DNA from 3 places in the Kitasatospora sp. NPDC059827 genome. Region 2 is predicted to be linked to each of the others. Evidence: riboswitches for the same ligand, from Rfam matches in the RefSeq annotation. Region 2 holds a riboswitch; each other region holds the start of a gene.
What was found. A riboswitch is a leader RNA that binds a small molecule or an ion and turns the genes downstream of it on or off. The one in region 2 is predicted to bind cobalamin.
Positions count from the first base shown of each region.

Region 1: linked by a shared signal. The riboswitch ahead of ACFV8H_RS25010 (ribonucleoside-diphosphate reductase subunit alpha) and the one ahead of ACFV8H_RS02995 (cobalamin biosynthesis protein) in region 2 are both predicted to bind cobalamin.
Region 3: linked by a shared signal. The riboswitch ahead of ACFV8H_RS11360 (peptidase) and the one ahead of ACFV8H_RS02995 (cobalamin biosynthesis protein) in region 2 are both predicted to bind cobalamin.

Region 1 is NZ_JBHWIV010000043.1:19,834-26,059, reverse strand. It holds gene ACFV8H_RS25030 (glycosyltransferase family 2 protein) at 1-205, opposite strand, end outside; gene ACFV8H_RS25025 (hypothetical protein) at 252-1,157, opposite strand; gene ACFV8H_RS25020 (glycoside hydrolase family 26 protein) at 1,282-2,736, opposite strand; gene ACFV8H_RS25015 (Fis family transcriptional regulator) at 2,876-3,994, opposite strand; cobalamin riboswitch at 4,335-4,467, shown strand; gene ACFV8H_RS25010 (ribonucleoside-diphosphate reductase subunit alpha) at 4,661-6,226, shown strand, end outside.
Region 2 is NZ_JBHWIV010000003.1:135,833-142,058, forward strand. It holds gene ACFV8H_RS02990 (cobyric acid synthase) at 1-1,284, opposite strand, end outside; gene ACFV8H_RS02995 (cobalamin biosynthesis protein) at 1,281-2,246, opposite strand; cobalamin riboswitch at 2,345-2,476, opposite strand; gene ACFV8H_RS03000 (transcriptional regulator) at 2,670-3,362, shown strand; gene ACFV8H_RS03005 (alpha/beta hydrolase family protein) at 3,805-4,923, shown strand; gene ACFV8H_RS03010 (hypothetical protein) at 5,544-6,226, shown strand, end outside.
Region 3 is NZ_JBHWIV010000013.1:91,402-97,627, forward strand. It holds gene ACFV8H_RS11335 (NADPH-dependent F420 reductase) at 1-457, opposite strand, end outside; gene ACFV8H_RS11340 (inositol monophosphatase family protein) at 524-1,342, opposite strand; gene ACFV8H_RS11345 (LysR family transcriptional regulator) at 1,482-2,387, shown strand; gene ACFV8H_RS11350 (FAD-dependent oxidoreductase) at 2,428-3,537, opposite strand; gene ACFV8H_RS11355 (TetR/AcrR family transcriptional regulator) at 3,664-4,257, shown strand; cobalamin riboswitch at 4,378-4,518, shown strand; gene ACFV8H_RS11360 (peptidase) at 4,617-5,717, shown strand; gene ACFV8H_RS11365 (flagellar hook-length control protein FliK) at 5,747-6,226, shown strand, end outside.

The DNA.
Region 1 (6,226 bases), on a different contig from region 2:
ACACCGGCATGCCCCACAGGATGGTGATCGCCCAGCCGAGCGGGGTCGGGTTGGGCACGTACGCCCAGATCGAGAAGGTAAAAATGATCGCGAAGGCGGTGTAGAACGGCAGCACCCGGGGCTTCCAGGACATCTGTCGCTCGGCGAGCCGGGCGGCCTCGCGGGACGTGGTGAGCACCGTCCGCGCAGGGGCTGTGGACGTCATGGCGGAAGTCGTTCCTCGTCTGGTGTCGGTCGGTCCGGGCGGTCGGTCAGGCCTGCGGCGGGTGCGGGGCCGGGGGCGCTTCTGCGGCCGGCGGCGCGTCCGCGGGCGGCGGCACGACCGGGCCGGGGGCCACCTGGCCGGCGCCCTGCGGGCCGGGCACGGGCGGGGCGGGCACGGGCGGGGCGGCGGGCCACTGCTGCTGGAGCGCGGTCGGCTGGTACGTCGGCGCCGCCTGGGGCGGCTGCTGGGCGTACGGACCCGGCCCGGGCGGCACCGGCTGGGGCTGCGCAGGCGGCCAGGCGGCGGGCTGCGGCTGCGGCTGCGGCTGCGGCTGCGGCAGTTGTTGCTGCGGCTGCTGGTACCACACCGGCTGAGCCGGCGGCTGGGCCGACCACCCGGGCTGCGGCTGCCCCGGCTGCGGCACTCCGTACGGACCCGGCAACGGCGCGGACGGCAGCGGCGCGGACGGAACCGCGCTCTGCGCGAGCGGCCAGGGCGTCCCGGCCGGGGAACCCTCCGGCTGCTCCCGCCACTTGGAGCGGGCGAGCAGCACGATCAGCGTCGCGGTGACGACCACGCCGAGCGCGAAGGTGGCGAGCTTGAGTCCGCCCTCGGTCGTCCCCGTGAACCACTGCCGCTGCGGTTCGTCCAGCAGCGCGCCGGTCAGGCTGCGCACCCGGTTGTAGCCCTCGACCAGTGCCACGCCCGCCGCCACCCCGAGCGCCCAGGAGCGCCCGCGCAGCAGCAGGATGCCCGCGGCCAGGTACAGCAGGCCGTAGTTGAGGCTTCCGGTCTCGGCGTCCACCGAGGTCCCGCCGTAGTAGAAGATGCCCTTGAGGTAGGTCGCGAAGCCGACCTGCCCGAAGCAGTTGTAGGCCGCCCAGCCGAGCAGCACCACGCCCCAACCGACCGCCAGGCCACCGGCCCCGCGTATCGGACGTGCCTGTGTCATCCCCGTACCCCCGCCCCTTCGGTCCTCTCCCGACCGTTCACCGAGCCCTCGGGCTTCGCCGCCACAGGATGCCACACGGCACAACGGACCCGGAATTCCGCCCGTTCAACCGATCCGGACCCGATCAGCGGACGTGCAGCCCGCCCCAGTCGATGCTCCCGCCGGACGGTCCGGAGCCGCCGGTGATCGCCAACGGGCTGTGGTAGGTGGCGTTGACGTCCGCTCCGGAGTTGCGCGGCTGGTCCGGGGCCAGGTTGTCGGAGGTGAGGGACTGCCCCCAGACCGTCCAGATCGTCCAGGGGGTGCGGCTGAGGGTGTCCGGCTGGCGGGAGTTGACCGGCACGGCGAAGGACTCGGCGAGCATCCTCGGCTTGCGGTAGGCGGCGAGCCCGTCGTAGTAGCGCTTGGTCCAGACCTCGCCGGTGCCGATCGGGTGCGCCGGACTGCCGCTGTAGTCGTCCACCCCGACCACGTCGACGTACTGGGAGCCCGGGTAGTAGTCCCACGGGTCCACGCCCGGGGCGCCGTCCCAGGAGACCGGTGTCCAGACGAACAGCAGGTTGTGCAGGCCCCTGGTCTCCACCAGGTACTTGTAGGTGATCCGCCACAGCGCCTGGTAGTCGGCCGGCTTCTGGCCCGCCCACCAGAACCGGCTGGCGCAGTCCCGGACGTTCATCTCGTGGTAGGGGCGCAGCAGCACCGGCACGTCGTGGGCGGCCAGGTACTCCAGGTGGTCGGCCAGGTAGGACAGGTCGGTGACCAGTGCGCGGTACTCGGGGGTGTCGCCCCCGGCGTCCACGACCCGGCCGAACCAGCCCGGGTCCTTGGCCGCCGGGGAGTTCGAACAGAGCACCCGGTCGAAGGACTTGACGGCGGACCCGGGGTAGGGCTCGTGGAAGGACATGCCGACGATCCCGGCCGGGGCCCCGCCGTTGTCCGGGAGTTCGGTGGTGCTGCCGTCGCAGTTCTGCTGGACGCCGGAGGCGTCGTAGGTGCCGTCGTCGGCGCGCGGGTGGCCGGACCAGACGGCGGTCATCAGGTCGACGGCGTCGTCGGTGTACTGCCAGCCGGTGCGGCAGGTGGGCCAGCGGCCGGCCGAGTAGGAGCGCGGGTTGCCGACGCCCCAGGCGTTCTGGCCGTAGCCGGGGCCGAGGTCGGTCTCCATGAAGCCGGGCAGCCGGCCGGTGATGTCGGCGGCCTTCTTGTAGTAGTAACCGACCTGCTTGGTGCCCCGGTAGTCGCCGTACTCGGGGTTGTTGCGCTCGTTGTGCGCCTCGACGTGCTGGCCGATCACCGTGCCGCCGCTGTGCCCGGTGCGGGCCTGGGCCTCCAGGTCCGCGAGGAACTGCTGGACGGCACGGGCGTTCGGCGAGGCCTGCGGGTCCCGGGCCAGCAGGTCCCGGCCCACGTCCGGCGGCAGGGTGCGGCCGGGGGCGCCGACCGACACCGGCACCCGGACGGGCGGTCCGACGTCGGTCCGGTCGTCGCGGTCCAGCAGCACGAGACTGCCGGCGGCGACCACGATGCCGGCCGCGGCCAGCACGGCCGGCCTACCGCGCAGGACTCTGGGCAGGGCCACGACCGCTCCTCCGGTTTCTCGCCGGCGCCGACCCCCGCGGACGCAACCGGAACACGCGTACGAATGACTCCGACGAGAGCCTGCCACACTCCCCCGGTCCCGGCGAACGGGTCCGCCGGGACCGGGGTGTCACCGCGGGTCAGCCGGTCGCGGCGGCCGCCGGAGTGCCCTGCGAGCCCGGCGTGGCCGAGCCCGCCGCCTTGGCCCGCTGGAGCAGCTGGCCCTTCACGTGCTCGGCGAACCCGGCGGACGCCGCGGTCGCGGCGGCGTCAGGGGCGTTGCCGCCCTTCGCCGAGCCCTCGACGGTGAAGTAGGCGTACCGGCCCAGGCTGCTGTGCGTGCCGGTGCAGCCGGGGTTGGCGCAGAACGCCGGGGCGCCCGGCGCGGGCAGGCCCTTGAGCTGCCCGGCGTAGTTCTTCATCGCCGTCTCGGCCTGGATCCTGTGGTCGAAGACCGCGACGCCGACGGTCACCGCGCTGTCGCCGGAGACGTACGTCGCCCGGAGCACCTTCTGGCAGCCCTGGTCGCCGAGGACCTTGCCGAGCCCGCCGGTGGTGGAGTTGCCGTCCCAGCAGGGCTGGTCCAGCGCGACCACGGTCCGGTTCCAGGACACGCCGTTGACCGTCACCTGCAGCGCGGAGAACAGCGCCCCCGCGTCCTGCGGCGCCGGGTCGGTGGCGACCTCCCAGATCGGCTTCGACGGGTCGTCCGGCTGCCCTCCCGCGGTCGCACCGCCGTTCGACGGTCCGGGGGTCGACGGGCCGCCGTTCGACGGGCCGGGGGTCGGCTTGCCCGAGACGGACGCGGACGCGACCGCACCGCCACCGGGCTTGGCCGGGTCGTCCTTCTTGCCGAACAGCAGCACGCCGCCCGCGGCCAGACCACCCACCAGGACGACGGCCACCGCGCCGCCGATGATCCTCACCCGGCGCTTGCGCCTGCCGTCGGCCTCGTTGCGGTCCGCCAGCGCCGCCCAGTCCGGCTCGACGCGCTGCGGCGGCACCGGCCGCTGCGGCGCGACCGGCTGCTGTGCGGGAACCGCCTGCTGCGGGGGACCCGGCTGCTGCGGGGGACCCGGCTGCTGCGGGGCCTGCTGCCACTGCGGCTGCGCAGCCGGCGGCTGAACCGGCTGGGGCGCCGGCTGGGGCACCGGCGGGACGGGCTGGGAGAACGGCTGCGCCGCCGGCGCCACCGGTCCGTACGAGGCCGGCGGCGGGCCGAAACCACCGCCCGGCGGCGGCACCGGACCCGGCCCCACCGGCTGCTGATTCTGTGCGCCCCCCGGCCCGGCGGGAGGCGTCCCCTGCGGCCCGTGCCCAGGTACACCAGTTCCGTCGCTCATGCGCCCAGATCGTAGGGCATCACCCGCACCGTCCCTCGGCCCGGTGACCGTTCCGTATCGAAACCAGGACGCCCGACGCGCCGGGCCCGGGTGTCCGGCACCCGGATCCGGGGTGTCCGGCGGGCGGCCGCGACACGTCCGGAGCGTGGTTCCGGGCCTCGGACGCCCACGAACCGCCACCGGCCCGGGCACAACCCGTCATCGCGACAACACACCACGCCGTACTACATGTGGTGTCGCATCGAGGAGACACCACTACATGTATGCTCGCTTCTGCTGTCGATGCAGGGGAACCCGGTGGGAATCCGGGACTGCCCCGCAGCGGTGTGCGGGCGGCTCCAGCAGCCGTACCGCGAGTCCGAGTACCTGCCGAACAGCGTGCGCCACGGCCCTCCCGCAGAGGCCGCGCCAAGCACCAGCACCACCCCTCCGGGCCTCGCGGGCGGGCCGGGGAGACACCTCGCGCGACGCTTTTTGCGTTCGCGCCGTGCTCCCCTGCCCAGATCGGCCCGGGTGACCCCGATCACCGCCGCACGATCGCCGCCAGGAGAGAGCGCCTTGACCACCGCTGCCTCAGTCACCCTGCCCGCCCAGGGCTCCGGTACCGCCTTCACCGACCCGACGGTCTCCGACCCCGGCGGTGCTCTCCTGCGGCTGCTCACCGACCGCAGCGCCGACCTCACCGAGGTCGACCCCGGCCATGTCGCCGCCGCCGCGCTGCGCGGCCGCCACGCCGGCTCGGACTTCGCCGAGCTGCGCGGTCTGGCCGTGGACGCCGCCGCGTCGATGATCGCCGAGGACCCCCAGTACTCGAAGCTGGCCGCCCGCCTGCTCGCCCTGGAGATCGTCGACGAGGCGAACAGCCAGGGCTCGACCTCCTTCTCCGCCTCGATCGCCGTCGGCCACGCCGAGGGCCTGATCGGCGACACCACCGCGGCCTTCGTCGCCAAGCACGCCGACGCCCTGAACGCGCTCGTCGACGCCAAGGGCGACGACCGCTTCGAGTACTTCGGCCTGCGCACCGTCCAGTCCCGCTACCTGCTGCGCCACCCGATCACCCGCAAGGTGATCGAGACCCCGCAGCACTTCCTGCTCCGCGTCGCCTGCGGCCTGGCGGTCGGCGACTCCGAGCAGTCGGTGCGCGAGGTGTCCGAGCTGTACGGCCTGATGAGCCGCCTGGAGTACCTGACCTCCTCGCCGACGCTCTTCAACTCCGGCACCCGGCACCCGCAGATGTCCAGCTGCTACCTGCTGGACTCGCCGCTGGACAACCTGGACTCGATCTACAACCGCTACGCGCAGATCGCCCGCCTCTCCAAGCACGCCGGCGGCATCGGCCTGTCCTACTCGCGCATCCGCTCGCGCGGCAGCCTGATCCGCGGCACCAACGGCAAGTCCAACGGCATCGTCCCGTTCCTGCGCACCCTCGACTCCTCGGTCGCCGCCGTCAACCAGGGCGGCCGCCGCAAGGGCGCGGCCTGCGTCTACCTGGAGACCTGGCACGCCGACATCGAGGAGTTCCTGGAGCTCCGCGACAACACCGGTGAGGAGGCGCGCCGCACGCACAACCTCAACCTGGCCCACTGGATCCCGGACGAGTTCATGCGCCGCGTGAACGCCAACGCCGACTGGTCGCTGTTCTCCCCCGCCGACGTCCCCGAGCTGGTCGACCTGTGGGGCGCCGACTTCGACGAGGCCTACCTCAAGGCCGAGCTGGCCGGCAAGGCCGTCCGCACCATCCCGGCGCAGACCCTCTACGCCCGCATGATGCGCACCCTCGCGCAGACCGGCAACGGCTGGATGACCTTCAAGGACGCCTCCAACCGCGCCGCCAACCAGACCGCGCTGCCCGGCCGCACGGTGCACTCCTCCAACCTGTGCACCGAGATCCTGGAGGTCACGGACGACTCCGAGACCGCCGTCTGCAACCTGGGCTCGGTCAACCTCGGCGCGCACGTGGCCGAGGGCGCGTCCGTCGAGGACCTGCTCGGCGCCATGGACTGGGAGCGCCTCGACGCCACCGTCCGCACCGCCGTGACCTTCCTCGACCGCGTGGTGGACATCAACTTCTACCCGACCACCGAGGCCGGCACCTCCAACTCCCGCTGGCGGCCGGTCGGCCTCGGCGTGATGGGCCTCCAGGACGTC
Region 2 (6,226 bases):
GTCGTTCTCCAGCGCGCCGTGCCAGGTGGTGCCCCAGACCGAGCCGACCCGGCAACCGTCCAGGAAGGGAACGCCCCCCTCGACGGCCACCACCCCGTGATGGATCTCGTACCCCTCCACCCGCTGCCCGTACGCCTCGCCGACCGGCCGCGCCAGCACCTTCTCGACGCCGAAGCGCACCCGGGTCGGCAGCAGCCCGAGCCCGTCGACCACACCGGCCTTCGACTCGACCTCGTCCTCGATCGAGTGCGCCAGCATCTGGTAGCCGCCGCACACCCCGAGCACCGGCAGCCCGGCCGCCGCCCGCGCCTTCAACGCCGACTCCAGGCCGCGCTCGCGCAGCCAGGCGAGGTCCGCCACGGTCGCCCGGGTGCCGGGCAGTACCACCAGGTCGGCGTCGGCCAGCTCCTCCGGCCGGGTCGCCCAGCGCACCAGCACGCCCGGCTCCTGGGCCAGCGCGTCCAGGTCGGTGAAGTTCGACAAGCGCGGGAAGCGCACCACGGCGACCCGCAGCACGTCCGCCCCCAGCGGCCCGCGCCCGTCCACCCGGTCCACCACGGTGGACAGGTCCAGCGAGTCCTCGGCGTCCAGCCACAGGCCCGGCAGCATCGGCAGCGTGCCCAGCACCGGACGGCCGGTCAGCTCGTGCAGCATCTCCAGCCCGGGCGCCAGCAGCCGGGCGTCACCGCGGAACTTGTTGACGAACCAGCCGGCCACGTGCCGCTGGTCCTCCGCCGACAGCAGCGCCAGCGTCCCGTACATCGCCGCGAACACCCCGCCGCGGTCGATGTCCCCGACCACCACCACCGGCAGCGCGGCGGCCGTGGCCAGGCCCATGTTGGCGATGTCCCGGTCGCGCAGGTTGATCTCGGCGGGGGAGCCGGCGCCCTCGCACACCACCACGTCGTAGCGGGCGCGCAGATCGGCCAGGCACTCCAGCGCGCGCTCCAGCAGGACGGGCTTGCGCTCCCGGTAGTCCAGCGCGCCCACCTCGGCCACCGGCCTGCCCAGCAGCACCACCTGGCTGCGGCCGTCCGCGCCCGGCTTGAGCAGCACCGGGTTCATCGCCGCCTCCGGCTCCACCCGGGCGGCCTGCGCCTGCATCGCCTGGGCGCGGCCGATCTCGGCCCCGTCGGCGGTGACGAAGGAGTTCAGCGACATGTTCTGCGCCTTGAACGGCGCCACCCGCACGCCCTGGCGGGCCAGCCAACGGCAGATCCCGGCCGTCACCACGCTCTTGCCCGCGTCCGAGGTCGTCCCCGCGACCAGCAGTGCGTTGGTCATGCCCCACCCTTCTTCCTCATCAGCATCCGCAGCAGGACGTGCCCCGCGACCGTCGTACCCAGCGCCAGCGCGCCCACCCGCCGGGACAGCGCGCAGGCCCGCTCGATGTCGTCCACCGTCACCGGCCGCAACTCCGCACCCAGGACGGGCCGGTGCTCCACCCGCTCCCCGTACTGCAAGGTCCCGCCCAGCCGGACCCCGACCGCCCCCGCGAAAGCCGACTCGGCCTGGCCCGCGTTCGGGCTCGGGTGCGCGGAGCCGTCCCGGCGCCAGACCCGCCAGGCGGTCCGGGGCTCGGGCGCGGCGGCCACCGTCAGCAGGGCCGTCAGCCGGGCACCCGGCCAGCCCGCCACGTCGTCCAGCCGGGCCGAGGCCCAGCCGAACCGGGCGTAGCGGGGCGAACGGTGGCCCACCATGGCGTCCAGGGTGTTCACCGCGCGGAACGCCAGCAGCCCCGGCGTGCCCGCCAGGGCGCCCCAGGCCAGTGCGTTCACCACGGCATCCGCCGTGTTCTCCGCCACCGACTCGACCACGGCCCGGGCGATCTGCTGCCCGTCCAGCGCGCTCGGATCCCGCCCGCACAGGTGCGGCAGCCGCTCCCGGGCCGCCGTCAGGTCGCCCGCGGCCAGCGAGCGTCCGATGGTGCGGGCCTCCCGGGTCAGCGAGGTGCCGCCGAGCACCGTCCAGGTCGCCGCCGCCGCCAACGCGGCCCGGCCCACCGGACGGCGCCCGACCGTACGGTCCAGGGCGAGCGCGCCGGCCGCGACCGCGCCCACGCACACCGCGGTGTACCCGGCACCGGCCGCCCGGTCGTCGCGCCACAGCCGCCGCTCCAGCCGCCCCGCAGCCGTACCGAACAGGGCGACGGGGTGGCCGCGGCGCGGGTCGGCGTACCTGGCGTCGGCGGCGTAGCCCGCGACGGCGCCCAGTGCGAAGGCCGCGGCCCGGGTCAGCGGGCGCACAACATCGAAAAGCCGGGGATCCAACCGGGCGGGGCAGCCTGCATCGCGTGGGTGTCCTCACTCAGGGTCCGCGCCCTGGATCGACGTACCGGGGGCGAGAGTCTCCTGGCTTCCGGGTCCGACGCACCCCCGGGCCTTCCAACGGCCCCTGACGGTCCGCCGTGGCACTTTCCGAGCGTGCTCCCCGGTGACAGTGGCGGGACCGCGCCGGACTCGCACCGGCTTCCTCTCCATGCCTCCGTTTGGCCCCAGGATCCCATCACGCGCCCGAACCGGGAGTCAACCGAGGTCACGGAGGGGTTGGTCACACGACGCAGCCGCCCCCGCCCTGTGCGATCGCCCAGCGCCACCAAGAGCCCGGAGCCCCCGCTTCGTGCGTTCGGCGGCTGGGGCCGCGCCGCAGGCCACGCCTACGGTTCGGCCATGCGCCGCAGAAAGCCCCCCGTCGCCGCCCCCGCCCCGGTGCCGTTCTCGCCGGAGGCCGCCCGGGCCCATCGAACCGGCCTCGGGCTGACCCCCGAGCAGGTCGCCGAGGGCATGGCCGCACACGGCGTCCGACTGCTGCCCGGCCACGTCCTCGCCTGGGAGGACGGCGTGCTGCGCCCCGGCGAGACCGAATTCATCGCCCTGGCCCGCGCCCTCTGGTGCCCGGCCGCCGCCCTGATGCCCGGCCGCCCGGCGAGCCTGCGCGACCACCGCCTCGCCCGGGAACTCCCCCCGGAAACCGTCGCCGAACGGGTCGGCATCCCCCTGCCCACCTACCGCCAGGCCGAACTGACCGGCGACTGGGACGGCGACCCGGACCAGACCCACGCCCTCGCCCAGGTCCTCGGCCTGCGCCTCACCGAACTCGTCGAGGCCACCGGCCGCCGCGAGGCCCTCGACGCCCTGCTCCGCCAATGCGTGGCCGGCCGCTGGCAACCCCACCTCCGCCCGATCGCCCGCCTCGTCCCCGTCCCCGAACCCGACCTCGCCGCCGTCCTCCCCGTCCTCCACCAGGAACACCACATCCCCTCCCACTGGGGCACCACCACCCAACCCACCACCCCCACCCCACCCCTCACCCCCCGCTTCTGGCACCTCCTCAGCACCCACCACCCCACCATCCCCGTCTGACCACCCCCAAGCGGAGCCCACAGAGCGGCGCCCCACCCACGGGCGCGCAGGGCAAAGCCCGCGCGCCCGCACCAAGAACCCGCACCACCCCACCCACCGCACCCCCTCCCCACCCCCTCACCCGTCCAAGGCGAGAGGGACGCGCTGCGGGAGGGGGCGGTGGAGGGGGTGGGTGCGGAGAGGGGCGTAACGGGTGATTTTCAGACCGCCCACGGCGAGCACCCCGTGCGATCAGGGTCGGCGGTCGGAAAATCACCCAGCCCCCGGAGCGCCCACCCCCGGAACCGCCCCCGGACCAACCCACCCTCCCGAGAGCCCACCCCCAACCAAAGCCCCGCGCAGCGGGACCCCCAGACGGCCCCGCCCAGTGGCCGCCCCGCCTGCCCCCTTGTGGACTGGTCCTCGAACACCGTCCGGGTCCGTGAACAGAGCGGGGATCGATATGCGTTGGGGAACCGCAGCCGTCGTGGCGGCCGCCGCCGCCGGGGCCGCCGTCCTGGTCGTCGGCCGTCGGGCCTCCGAGCGCTTGGTCCGCCCTGGTGCGGGCCCGGCCGCCGGCGGCCCGGATTCGGGGCCGGTGCTGGTGCAGAGCCTCGCGGCGGGGCGGGTGACGTTCAGTCGGCGTCTGGAGAGCCTGCGGCCCGGTCGCTGGGCGGTGGAGTGGGCGGACGGCGGGCACGCGGTGGTGGAGGAGGTCCTGCACAGTGACGCGCAGGGCGTCACCCGCCGGCTGGTCCGGGCGGACCGGGGCACCCTGACGCCCGGCACCGAGGTCCGCTTCACTCCGCGCGTGCACCTGGGCGATCCGACCTCGGCGCTCGGCCTGGCCTTCACCGAGACCGTGGCCGACGGCGAGCTCGGCCCGCTGCCGGTCTGGCTGCTCGGCGGCAAGCGCGGCACCTGGGTGATCCTGGTGCACGGCCCGGAGGCGGACCGCCAGCAGACCCTCCCGGTGCTGCCGGCCCTGCACCGTCTGGGTCTGCCGGCGCTGGTGGTCACCTACCGCGGCGACGAGGGCGCCCCGGCGTCCCCGGACGGCTACAGCCACTTCGGCGAGACGGAGTGGCGGGACGTCGAGTCGGCGATGCGGCTGGCCCTGGACCACGGCGCGGGCCGGGTGATCCTGTACGGCTGGTCGGTGGGTGCGACGACGGTGCTGCAGACGGCGGCGCGTTCGGCCTGGGCGCACGCGATCAGGGGGATCGTGCTGGACTCGCCGGTCCTGGACCTGCCCGCGGCCGCCCGTCGGGACGCGGCCCGGGCGGGTTTCACCGGGGTCTCCGCCGAGCTCGGCGCGCTGGCGGCGGAGGGCCGTACCGGCGTCGACCTGGCGGACTCCTCCCGCCTGGCGGAGGGCGCGGACCTGCGGGTCCCGACCCTGGTGCTGCACAGTCCGGACGACACGCTCGCGCCGATCGGCACGGTGGAGCGCCTGGCCGCGGCCCGCCACGACGTGGTGAACCTCCAGCGCTTCCCGGGTGCCGAGCACGCGGCCCTCTGGAACTCGGCGCCGGACCACTACACCGAACTCCTCCGCCGCTGGCTGACCCCTCTCCTCTGACCCCTCCCCTCCGGCCCCTCCCCTCCGGCCCACCCCCCTCCGGCCCCACCACCCTGACCCGCCCTCAGGGGCAAACCTTGCTCCCGAAAACCCACCCCAAGCCCATCAGCAGCTCCCTTCCCCCCTCACCCCCCTGCACCGGAAGTCGACCCCGCCGACTTCCGGTGTCGCCGCGTCCCCCCGCAGGCACATGCCACCTGGCCGGATCGCGGCCCTCCGTTTCCACCGCTCCCCACCCCTCCCACCCCCGCGAAACCACCCACAGACCCCGTCCCCACACGCAGCGTGACGCCCCGCCGCCCCCTGGCATGACCCCGCCACACGTTTCCGGCCAGGCGGTTTGCCTCTGTTGCCCGATCTTGCGGAGGTGCCGCCCCCGGTCGAGCGGTCGTACGGGCAACCGGATGTGACAGAAGGCCGGTACAAGGGGAAGACTGCTCGACGTGACGTCTCGGAACCCGCGCGACCGTGATGCCCCGCTCCCGCCGACGATCGGTACCGGTGCGACGGTGACCCGTCTCCCAGGTACGGCCCAACGGCCTTCCGGCGGCAGGCCGGGCGGGGCCGCCGTACCCCGGCGCCGTGGGCCCGCGCCGGCCCCCGGCCGGGGCCGGGTTCCGGTGCCGGAGGGCTTCCCCGCGCCGGCCGAGCTGGCGCCGCTGGCCCGTCGGATGCTGGTGGACGCCGTCCGGATCGCCCGCTGGGCCGGGGAGCTGGCGGAGGTCGACAAGCGCGGCGAGCTGCTCCCGGACGACGCCCGCGACGCCGGCCGGGCGCTGGCCATGACGGTCGGCGCGGCGGTCAAGGCCTGGGGTCAGGCCCTGCTGGTGGGCCTGGTGGAGGCCCGGGACGGCGGAGCGGGCCCCGGTTGGCGCCTGCACGCCTGGGAGCACGACGACGAGGCCGTGGTGCGCGGCTGGTCCGGGCTGTTCGACGCCTGGACGCTGCTCGCCCCGGTGCCGCCCGCCGCGCTGCGCGGGGTGTTCGCGGTCCTGGCCGGCCAGGCCGTGGACCAGGCCCCGCAGTTGCTGTCCTTCCTGCACCTGGTGGACGGCCCGGTGGCCGAGAGCGAGCTGCTGGAGCTGCTGCGCCGTGGCCTGGACGAGCGCCGGGTCGGCGCCGGGCTGGGCAACCCGGGCCTGTCGCCGGTGCCGCACGCCGCCTCGGCGGTGTCCGCCGTCCGCGGCACCTGCCGGGCGCCGCAGATCGACACCCCGGCCGCCGTCTCCGACGTGGCCGCGGTGCTGGACTGGATGCTGGACGGCCTGACGGCGGTCGGCGCCGTGGTGCGCCGCGACGACGC
Region 3 (6,226 bases), on a different contig from region 2:
CGGTGAGCAGTTCGCCGACGGTCTGCTTGGCCTGCGGGTCCTCGCCGGAGAGGAACGCGGTCGGGGGGTGGGTGAGCGTGGCCGGCGCGGTCATCACCGGGAAGAGCATGGTGTTGAGGGTCTTGACGACGCGCGTTTCGGGGAGTGCTTCCTGGAGTTGCTCGGCGAGGCTCGATCCGGGGTAGAGCAGGTCGGCGGGCAGTCCGTCCGGCCCGTCGGTGGTGGCGTTGGAGACGTCGACGAGGATCGTGCCGCGCAGTTCCTCGCGCAGGGCGACGAGCCGGTCAAGCGAGCCGGCGCCCGGGGTGGCGTTGATGACGATCCCGGCTGTCCGGGCGGCTTCGGCGGCGGCGCCCGGCGTGCGGTCCGCCACGGCCACCTGGTGCCCGGCCCGGGTGAGGGCGGCGGCCAGGTTGCCGCCGACGCGGCCGTTTCCGAGAACGGCGATCGTGGTCATGATGATGTGGTCCTTCCGTGCGTGCGGTAGTTGGTGCGTAGTGGTGCGGGTCAGCGGGTCAGCGGGTCAGTGGGAGAGCGTGGCGACGGCCTCGGCGTGGATTCCGGGCGCGGCGGCCAGGAAGCTCCCGCTCTGCGGGGTCCAGGGGCGGCCCTCGGCGTCGGAGATCCGTCCGCCCGCTTCGGTGACGAGCAGTGCCCCGGGCAGCAGGTCCGCGCGGGCGCCGGCGAACTGCCAGAAGGCGTCGATGCGGCCGGCGGCCACGTTCGCCAGGTGCAGGGTCGCGGGCACGGCGGTGCGGACGACGAGCGCGTCGAAGAGCATCGCGGTGATCGAGGAGCCGACGCGCCGTACGACCTTCTCGTCCTCGTCCGGCCGGGCCTGGCTGGTGGCCACGATGCCCAGGCCGAGGTCCGCGGTGGGGGAGACGTGGAGCGGCCGTCCGTCGAGGTGGGCTCCCGCGCCGGTGAGCGCGGTGTAGGTCTCGCCGGTCAGCGGCAGGTGGACCACGGTGAGCACCGGCCGGTTGTCGCGGACGAGGGTGGCGGTCACCGCCCACTCCGGCAGGGCGTGCAGGTGGTTGACGTTGCCTTCGGCCGGATCCACGACCCACCACTCGCCGGGCGGCAGCGCCCCGCCGTCCAGCTCGTCCTCCACCCAGCCGGCGTCCGGGCGCAGGTGCGTGAGCCGGGGGCGCAGGATGTCGAGGGCCGTGTCGTCGTTGGCGGCGAGCGCGTGCATCAGCTCTTCGCGGGTCCGGTGGTGGACCACCTCGCCGAAGCGCTCGCGCAGCGCCGAACCCGCCTCGCGTACGGCGTTCGCGGTGCGGGCGAGCAGGTCGGCGTCCGAGGAGGCGACGTCGGTGGTCCGAGGCGTTTCGGACATGGTGGTACTCCTGTCTGGGGAGGGGTGTTGAGGCCGGTCGAGGGCCGAACTGCGCTTTGCTTCCCGCGCTTTCGCCTCAACGGTAGACAGCCCGGCGATTGACTTCAAATGCATGTCAAGCACGTCTAGAGTGACTCGCATGCAATTGGATCTGAACCTGCTCGCCGCGCTCGACGCGCTGCTGGAGGAGGGCAGTGTGGCCGGGGCGGCGGCGCGCCTGCATGTCACCGCCCCCGCGATGAGCCGGAGTCTGGGCCGGATCCGGCGCACGACCGGGGACCAGATCCTGGTGCGCACCGGCCGCACGATGACCCCGACGCCGTACGCGATCGCGGTGCGGGCGCAGGTGCACGAGCTGCTGCACCAGGTTCAGGGCGTGCTGGCACCGAGCCGTGAACTCGATCTGGCAACGCTGGAGCGCACCTTCACGCTCCGCTGGCACGACTCCCTGGTCGCCCTGAGCGGCCCCGCACTGCTCGCGGCCGTGCGCGAAGAGGCGCCGGGCGTGCGCTTGCGCTTCGTCGCGGAATCGAGCGTCGACACCCCGGAGTTGCGGCGCGGCGAGGTCGACCTGGAGGCGAACGCCAACCGGCCGAGCGCACCGGACGTCCGCGCCGAGAACGTGGGCGAGTCCCGCCTCGTCGTCGTCGTGAGGCGGGGGCACCCCCTCACCCGTGGCGGGACCGTCACGGCGGAGCGGTACGCCGCCGCCGAGCACGTCACCGTCTCGCGACGCGGAAACCTCGGCAACGCCCTCGACGACGCCCTCGCCCGGCTCGGCCTCACCCGCCGCGTGGTGGCGAGCGCGCCCACGGAGGCGGCCGCGGTGGAGTTCGCGCGCGGCTCCGATCTCCTGATCACCGTTCCCGAGGCCACCACTCGGTCCGCGGTCGCCGACCTCGGCCTGGTCGCGCTTCCCCTCCCGCTCGAACTGCCCTCGGCACCGGTGTATCTGACGTGGCATCAGCGCTACGACACCGACCAGGCCCACGCCTGGCTGCGCGGCCTGGCGCGAACCGCGCTGGCCACGGGCGGAGCGTCGTAGCCGTAGCCGGCGCCGCCCGGCCGCCCCGCCGTACGGTGCTTCAGGAGGACGCCGCGGGGACGAGGTGGTCGAGTCCCTGCGCGCTGCCCGTCGCGGCCTCGATCGAGCGCGGCAGCATGACGCTCTCGTAGGCGCGGACGGCGTCGTCGACGCCGGACTCGGCGACGAGGGCGTGGGCGAGATCGGCGCCGTCGAGCATGGCGAGGTTGGCGCCCAGCCCGACGGGTGGCATCAGGTGCGCGGCGTCGCCGAGCAGTGTGACGCCGGGGACGTGCTCCCAGGTGTGCGGGGCGGGCAGGACGAACAGGGACCGGTGGACGAACCCGTGGTCGCCGTTGCGCAGGAGGTAGCGCAGGCTCTCGTCCCAGTCGTCGAACAGCCTCAACAGGTGTGCCTGCACAGCCTGTTGGTCGCCGAGGTCGACACCGGCGGCCTCGTGCCAGTCCTCGGGCGCGCGGAGCGCGATGTAGGCGCGGATGTGGCCGTTGCTGTTGCGTTGGGCGACCAAGGACCTGCCGGCGCCCTTCGCCAGCATCGATCCGTTGCCGACCAGCCGCGCGAGGTCGGGATGGCGGGTGTCGCAGTCGTCGAATCCGGCCTCGACGAAGGTGACACCGGTGTAGGCGGGTACGGCGGGGGACAGGGCCGGGCGAACCCGGGACCAGGCGCCGTCGGCACCGACCACCAGGTCGAAGTCCTCGGCGGTGCCGTCGCCGTAGTGCAGCCGGCAGGTGCCGTCCGCCAGTGGGGTGACGCCGGTGACGGCACGGTCCCACCGCACCGTGTCCTCGGTGAGCGAGTCCAGGAGCAGACCGCGCAGCTGGCCTCGGTCGATCTCCGGCCGGCCGCCGTCGGCGGACGGCCCCTGCTGTGCCAGGAGGGCGGCGGTGGCGAAGTCGAGCACGCGCCACTCGTCCCCTTCGGGGCGGGCGAGGGCGTGGAACCGGTCGAGGAGCCCCGCCGCACCGAGCGCGGCCTGCCCGGTGCCGGGATGCATGTCGAGGGAGCCGCCCTGCGGGCGGGAGGCGGCGGATGCCTCGCGTTCGAGGACGGTGACGGAGCGGCCGTGCTGCTGGAGGACTCGGGCGCAGGTGAGGCCGCCGAGGCCGGCGCCGACGATGGCGATGCGGGGATCACGAGCAGAGTGCATGGAAGTGCCCCTCGGGAGGTGGGTCGGTCGCCGGGCGGCCCGGCGCATCACCAAGAAACCACACTCGCTCAATAAGTGCAATGACTACACTTTTGCAGCGAATGCACTTCGAGGTACGGTGGGTGGGTGACCGAACCGACCGGGCGCCGCGAGCGCAAGAAGGCCCAGACCCGCCAGTCCCTGGCCGACGCCGCACTCGAACTCTTCCTCGAACGCGGCTACGACCAGGTCGGCGTCAAGGACGTCGCCGACCACGCCGACGTCTCGGTGACCACCCTGTTCAAACACTTCTCCGGCAAGGAAGCCCTGGTCTTCGACCAGGACGACGAACTGGAAGCAGAACTCGTCGCCGCCGTGCGCGACCGCGCCCCCGGCACGTCGATCCCCCGGGCCCTCCGCGAGCACATGCTGCGGAAGCAGACCCAGCTCGCCGTCCACGCCACCGACCCGCGGTTCGCCGACTTCACGCGCCTGGTGCAGGAGACCCCCGCACTGTGCGACTACGCCCACCGCATGTGGACGCGCCACGAAGCGGCCCTGGCCAGGGCCGTCGCCGAGGCGGTGGGTGCGCCCGAGGACGACGTCAGCTGCGCCGCCCTGGCCCGCTTCGCCCTGGAGGCCCGCAGCCTCGTCCTGCGGCACGCCGAACCGCGCCGCGCCGCCGAGGAGGCCTTCGCGCTGCTCGAACACGGCTGGGCGGCCGCCCACCCGGGCGCCTGACCGGGCCGCCGGACGCCGGCCGCTCCGCTGCGCGTGGTGGCGCTGTGCGCCGCGTGGGTCACTCCTCACCCCTACCGGCCACCGTGGTGTCACGCTCGAACCCTTGACCGGATCTTTTCCGTATCGCCATGATGAGCCGTCAAGTTGTGACTCCGCCCTCGGGGGAAGTCCGGTTCGAGTCCGGCGCTGACCCGCAACGGTAGGCCTCCGACCCCGCGTCGGTGGCGAGCCCGAGTACCCGTCGGCGGAGGTGTGTCGTCCACTCCTCCCGTCGTGGTCTGCGGGCCGGAGCTCAGAGGGCTGCCCGGTGCGTCGCCGAGGCCCTCCGGGCGCCTGCGCGCGGGCCCGGAAAGGTCTCCATGCCCGCGCTCCGCCGCACCCTCGGTCTGCTCGCGATACCCGCCCTCGCCCTTGCCGCCGCGCTCCCGGCGGCCACCGCCGCGAGTGCCGCGCCCGCCGCCCCGACCTCGTCCGCGACGTTCCGCCCCGACGCCGCCGCGGGCGGCTGGCTGGCCCGCCAGCTCGTCGGCGGCGACCACTTCGAGTCCGTCTTCAACGGGACCGCCTACCCCGACCAGGGCCTGACCATCGACGCCGTGCTGGCCTTCGCGGCCTCGCGCAGCTCCGACGACGCCGCCGCGAAGGCCACCGCCTGGCTGGCGAAGCCCGAGATCATCAGCGGCTACCTCGGCGACGGCACCACCGAGGCCTATGCGGGCGCGACCGCCAAGCTGCTGCTCGCCGTCGAGGTCCGAGGCGGGGACCCGACGGCCTTCGGCGGCGTCGACCTGCCGACCAGGCTGCGCTCGCTGCAGACCGCCGGAGGCCGCTTCTCCGACCGCTCCCAGTGGGGCGACTACAGCAACGCCTTCGGCCAGTCCCTCGCCCTGATCGCCCTGCACCGCACGCCCGGTGACGCCCCGGCGGCGGCGGTCGACTTCCTGGCGAACAGCCAGTGCGCGGACGGCGGCTTCCCGGTCTCCTTCGGCCAGGCCGCCTGCACCAGCGACCCCGACGCCACCGCGCTCGCCGTCCAGGCCCTCGCCGCCACCGGTCGCGCCGCCAAGGCGAACACGGGACTCGGCTGGCTCACCGCCCACCAGAACGGCGACGGCGGGTTCGCGGCCGCGGGGGCGACCGCCTCCAACGCCAACACCACCGGCCTGGCCACCCAGGCGCTGTTCTCCGGCGGGCGCCTGGCCGCCGGGTTCAAGGGCTGGAGCCGGCTGGTCAAGTTCCAGCAGGACTGCTCCGCCGACCCGGCGGTCCGCGGTGCCGTCGCCTACGACGCGAGCGGTTTCAACGCGGGCAACGGCGCCCGGGCCACGGCACAGGCCGTCCTCGGCCTCGCGGGCACTCCGCTGGCCACGCTCTCCGCCGCCGGTGCACGCCCCGGCGCCCCGACCCTCGCCTGCCCGGCCACGGTTACGGACACGACCACGGCCACGGCCACGCGCTGAACGAGCCCGACTCCAGGAGGATTTCACCGATGACCGACACCTTCACCGCGGTCCGCCGGGCCCGCCCGGTCCGCCCGGTCCGCCGTACGCTCGGGTCGATCGCCGCCGCGGCGGCCCTCACGGCCGGCCTGCTCGGCGTCTCCGCCGTCCAGGCCCCGCAGGCGCGGGCGGACGCCTGCACCGGCACCACCGGGGTCACCGTCGTGGTCGACTTCACCGCCGTCGGCGGCGGCGTCCAGACCGGCTGTGCGCCCGGCGACCCGGCCAACGGCCTGGCCGCGCTGACCGGGGCCGGGTTCTCGTACTCCTTCCACCCGCGCTTCCCGGGCTTCGTCTGCACCATCAACGCCCTGCCGACGACCTGCACCAACCCGACCGGCAGCGCCTACTGGTCGTACTGGCACGCCCAGCACGGCGGCCCCTGGTCGTACAGCAACCTGGGCGCGGGCAGCTACAACCCGGCACCCGGCGACGTCGAGGGCTGGTCCTTCGGCGCCGGCGCCCAGCCG